2 regions of the Mesobacillus sp. QJM3NY_10 genome follow, and region 2 is predicted to be linked to the other one. Evidence: riboswitches for the same ligand, from Rfam matches in the RefSeq annotation. Region 2 holds a riboswitch; the other holds the start of a gene.
What was found. Region 2 has a riboswitch for cyclic di-AMP ahead of AC0VX7_RS20160 (potassium channel family protein). Riboswitches for the same ligand answer to the same signal wherever they lie in the genome.
Positions count from the first base shown of each region.

Region 1: linked by a shared signal. The riboswitch ahead of AC0VX7_RS02645 (TrkH family potassium uptake protein) and the one ahead of AC0VX7_RS20160 (potassium channel family protein) in region 2 are both predicted to bind cyclic di-AMP.

Region 1 is NZ_CM149675.1:522,928-525,332, forward strand. Features, by position in the region: gene AC0VX7_RS02640 (DUF4179 domain-containing protein) at 1-572, shown strand, start outside; cyclic di-AMP (ydaO/yuaA leader) riboswitch at 754-902, shown strand; gene AC0VX7_RS02645 (TrkH family potassium uptake protein) at 994-2,343, shown strand.
Region 2 is NZ_CM149675.1:3,990,472-3,992,876, reverse strand. Features, by position in the region: gene AC0VX7_RS20165 (diacylglycerol/lipid kinase family protein) at 1-174, opposite strand, end outside; cyclic di-AMP (ydaO/yuaA leader) riboswitch at 470-612, shown strand; gene AC0VX7_RS20160 (potassium channel family protein) at 987-1,643, shown strand; gene AC0VX7_RS20155 (BMP family lipoprotein) at 1,800-2,405, shown strand, end outside.

The DNA of each region.
Region 1 (2,405 bases), 1.3 Mb from region 2:
CTTTCAAGACGATTACAGCGACTCCAACTTCAACAGTATTAGAAGGAAAAATGGACGTGGATAATTTCGATCGAATTCATTTCGGCTTTGAAGGAGTCAAGTTAATAGCTAATGGTAAGTCCATTGACAACCTGGGTTCTGGTGTATCCGGTAGTAAGTTTGATTTGCGATTTGATGGCCTTCCCCAAGAGCTGTATTCTCTTGAATTAGCTTTTAATGAGTTTGTAGGATATCAAAAACTAGCGGAACAGATTCCACTTAATGATGATACGCACCATGAACTCGAAGGAAAGGATCTTTGGGTAAAAAAAGTTAGTACTACTGAGCGAGGAGTCGAAATCACGATTGAGACAGACGAGAATCTATTGCTTGACGGTGTTTCTATTCAAAATGGTGACAAAGTGACTCCTATAAAAACAACAATAAATCAAAGGTTGGAGAAAAAGGTAGATAGAATTACCAGCGAGCGGACGATGGTCTTTGATACGAATTCTATGCCGGAATATTTGTTGATCAAGGGCATACATTATGTAAAAAAATACAATCAAAAGATTGAGATTCCGGTTGATTAGTCGTAGTAATTGGGAAATAAAATCGGAGTAAAACCAAGGCATTGTTAATTCAACAATGCTTTTTCATTTTCAACACTCTTTTAGACGACATATTAGAAGCAAAGGCAAGTCCCTGCATTTCATAAAAAAATCATTGACACTATTAAGCTATAGGAGTAATTTATACTTATTAAATTTAATAAAGACCTTTTTGCTGAATCTTTTGAGCGGGGGAACCAATTTTGATAAAGCTACTTTATCTTGGGGTGAATTTTAGCGAATGAAGCTAAAAAGGGATACTCTCAATCCCTAATCCGACAGCTAACTCCGTAAGCCGTGAAGAGAGAAGGGTTGATGATCTTAACATTGACCATTCTTATTAGGGATGGTCTTTTTGTGCTTGCATCGTTTTAAAATAAAACGTAGAAAAGAAGGAATTACCTTGGCGAAAATTTTTAAAAGAAACTGGTTAAAGCCTGCGCAAATCATTGTATTTTTTTATGTCATTGCCGTATTGATTTCGGCGTCGCTCCTCAGTCTCCCTATTGCGCTCAAGCCTGGGGTGAGCTGGACATTTATTGACGTTTTATTTACGGCAGTTAGTGCGGTGAGTGTAACAGGGCTGACGGTTGTATCAACACCGGATACCTTTAGTACACCAGGCGTTTTCATTTTAATGTTTATCCTCCAGTTTGGCGGAATCGGCATCATGACGCTCGGTACGTTTTTCTGGATGTTGCTGCGAAGGAAAATTGGCCTTAAAGATCGACAATTAATCATGACCGACCAAAATCAATCTCAAATGTCTGGCCTGGTCAAGCTCATGAGGCAAATTTTGGCCATCATCCTTTTGATCGAGGCGGTAGGGGCTCTCATATTAGGAACGTATTTTCTTGGCTATTTCCCGACATGGCAAGAAGCTTATCTGCAAGGCTTATTTGCGGCGGTAAGTGCAACGACGAACGCTGGTTTTGATATTACAGGGAGTTCGCTTATTCCTTTTGCGCATGATTATTTCGTTCAGTCTGTGAATATTATTCTCTTAACCTTAGGTGCCATAGGATTCCCGGTATTAGTGGAAGTGAAGGAATTCTTTTTGAATCGAAAAAAACACCATCGATCTCATTTTTCCTTATATACTAAGCTGACTACGTTAACATTCTTTGCGCTTATGTTTTTCGGTACATTCGCCATCCTGCTGTTTGAATATAATCATTTTTTTAAAAGCTACAACTGGCATGAATCGTTTTTTTATGCCTGGTTCCAGTCGTCCTCCACTAGAAATGGCGGGCTTGCTACGATGAATGTGAGTGATTTCTCTAACCCTACCTTACTGCTTCTTTGCTTTTTGATGTTTATTGGAGCTTCGCCAAGTTCTGTGGGCGGAGGCATAAGGACGACCACTTTTGCGGTCATTATATTGCTGATCATCAATTTTGCAAAAGGGCATAATGCCATCAAGGTGTTTGGTCGTGAGCTGCATGAGGAAGATATTAGAAAATCAGTAGTTGTAAGCTTTTTGGCCATTATCCTCTGTTTTGCGGCGGTGGTCATATTGAATGCGACTGAAAGCTTCACGATGATGGAAATCATGTTCGAAGTCAGTTCAGCATTCGGGACAACAGGCTTATCTATGGGCATAACTCCTGAACTTAGCACAGCAGGGAAGATTGTCATTATATCCTTGATGTTCATAGGAAGAATAGGAATTCTATCTTTTATCTTCTTATTCAATCGCGGAAAACTAGAGCCAAAATGCCATTATCCGAAAGAAAGATTGATTGTTGGATAGAAAATCTGGGAAGCAGAGGGGATGTTTAGCCCCGTGCTTCCTTTTTTCATGTCTCTTATTGT
Region 2 (2,405 bases):
ATCGTATAAAGCAATGCAGGCTTCGGTAGCGAATGCGGCAGCATCGCCTTCTTTCTCGGTTCTTCGAATATCTATATCATCGTATTTCTCCCTTAAGGTTTCCGCTATTTTTTCAGCATAGTCAGTCGCTTTTTCTTTTCCTGACGATGGATTCAATATAATCATGGCTTTCATCCGATAACCTCCCAAAAAATCTAATCTCAAAAACAAACATATAACAACCCTATTATTTACCTTTAAATGAATGACTATAAACTGCGTTCACTTGAGCGGAAATCGCAAATATACCCAAAATGAAAAACCAAGAAAAACGGCGATTCAGTAAGAAATACTATGATTTGGCATCAATATTGGATTAAATTGAGTAAAAAGAGTCATTTTTGGCGTCCTTTACATGTTTACAATAGTATGTCGCAGGAGTATGATTACAACAGTTTCAGATTTCTGAACAAAATTTAATGAGTTTCATATTTCTAAATCGCTGAATCCGATAGGAGCGGGGGAACCAACTTTGTGGATGAAATCCACTAGGGGTGAGGCCTGAATGATAGGCGGGGCTATTCTGAGCCCTAATCCGACAGCTAACTCCGTAAGCGTTGCAGAAGAGGAAGATGAAGCTTGTGTGACAAGTATGTACAAAAGTCCACAAGGCTGCTATCTTTTAGCCTCTGGGGGCTTTTTTGTTTTGCATGGATTAGGTACCCACAATATAAGAATCCAGCGAAAAGCAAAGTCTCCCATCGAAATATTAAACTCATATTTTCCTCATACTAAGGAAAGAAGGAAGACCTTGAATCGGTTGACAATGACTGGTAAAATATTCGGTGCATTTTAACAGGATGTCATTCCAAGGACAGCATGTTTAAATATATTTAATTACCAAGACAATGTTCGCGGGCCGGGTTGTTTGATAGCACTGGCATTTACAGAAAAAAAGAAAAGTGGATCCAGCTGGAAAAGTGATGATTGGGTAGGAGGATGTTTTTATGGCAAAACAATACGCAGTAATCGGCATGGGCCGTTTCGGTTCAAGTGTAGCGACGACTTTATACAATGAAGGAGTCGAAGTGCTGGCGATTGATAAGAGTGAACAACATATCGAGGACTATAAGGAGTTTGTAACCCATGCGGTAATCGGTGACTCAACGGACGAGCAAACATTGAAGGCAGTAGGAATCAGGAACTTTGATACTGTCATTGTGGCGATTGGTGACGACATCCAGGCAAGTATTCTCACCGTTCTGATTTTGAAAGAAATGGGAGTTTCAAATGTCGTTGCCAAGGCTCTTAACAAACACCATGCACAAGTATTGTTCAAGGTTGGCGCTGATAAAGTCATTTTCCCGGAAAGGGATATGGGGGAAAGAGTCGCCCACCAGCTGATGGCTTCACCCAATGTATTGAACTTTATTGAGCTTTCCGATGATTATAGTATTGAGGAAATCAAGCTTCCTATCAGCATGGCTGGCAAAAACTTGATTGAAATCAACCTGCGTGCCAAATACAATATCACAGTAATCGGCGTGAAAACTGCCAACAAGGTCGACATCTCACCAGATCCAGAGAAAACCCTGAGAGCAGAGGATATCCTTATTGTCCTTGGCGAAAATGGCGACTTGAACAGGTTCACGAAAATTAAATAATGTTAATCGAAGCAGGCTGTATTGCACAGTCTGCTTTTTCTATCCATTAGAAGTTAGAAAATTAACAAAAGATAGACTTTCTGCATATTTGTAAACAAAAAATCGCTATGGTCGATGAAATACATATAAATTTTTAAAAGGGAGCAGGACATCTAGATGAGACGAATTATGAATATGCTTGTAATCTTATTTTTACTGATAGGCACCCTTGCTGGGTGTGCAAACTCGGAGCTCAAGGCGAAAGAAAGGGTCAAAATCGGCATTATGTTGTCTGACGTCGGACTTGGAGACCAATCTTTCAGTGATGCAGCTTTTGCCGGACTGGTAAAAGCGCGAGACGAGCTCGATATTCTTTTTGATTACAGAGAGCTTCAGTCTGTAGGCACCTATGAAAAAGGGTTCACCGAGCTTGTAGAAGAAGGAAATGATATTGTCATTGGATTGGGTTTCATGGTCCTTGAGGATCTTGAGAAGGTCGCAAAAAAGTATCCAGAACAGAAATTTATCCTGGTTGATTCAGTATCACAATTGGATAATATTACTTCCATTACTTTTAAAGAAGAACAGGGCAGTTTCCTCGCGGGTGCTGTAGCCGGAATGGCTTCAAAGTCAAATATCGTTGGATTTGTTGGCGGAGCCGATGTTCCACTGATTCACAAGTTCAAAGATGGGTTTGAACAGGGAGTAAAGGCTGTGAATCCGGAAGCAGAGGTAAAGGTGGCATACGCGAATGATTTTGGCAATGCAGAGCTTGGAGGAAAG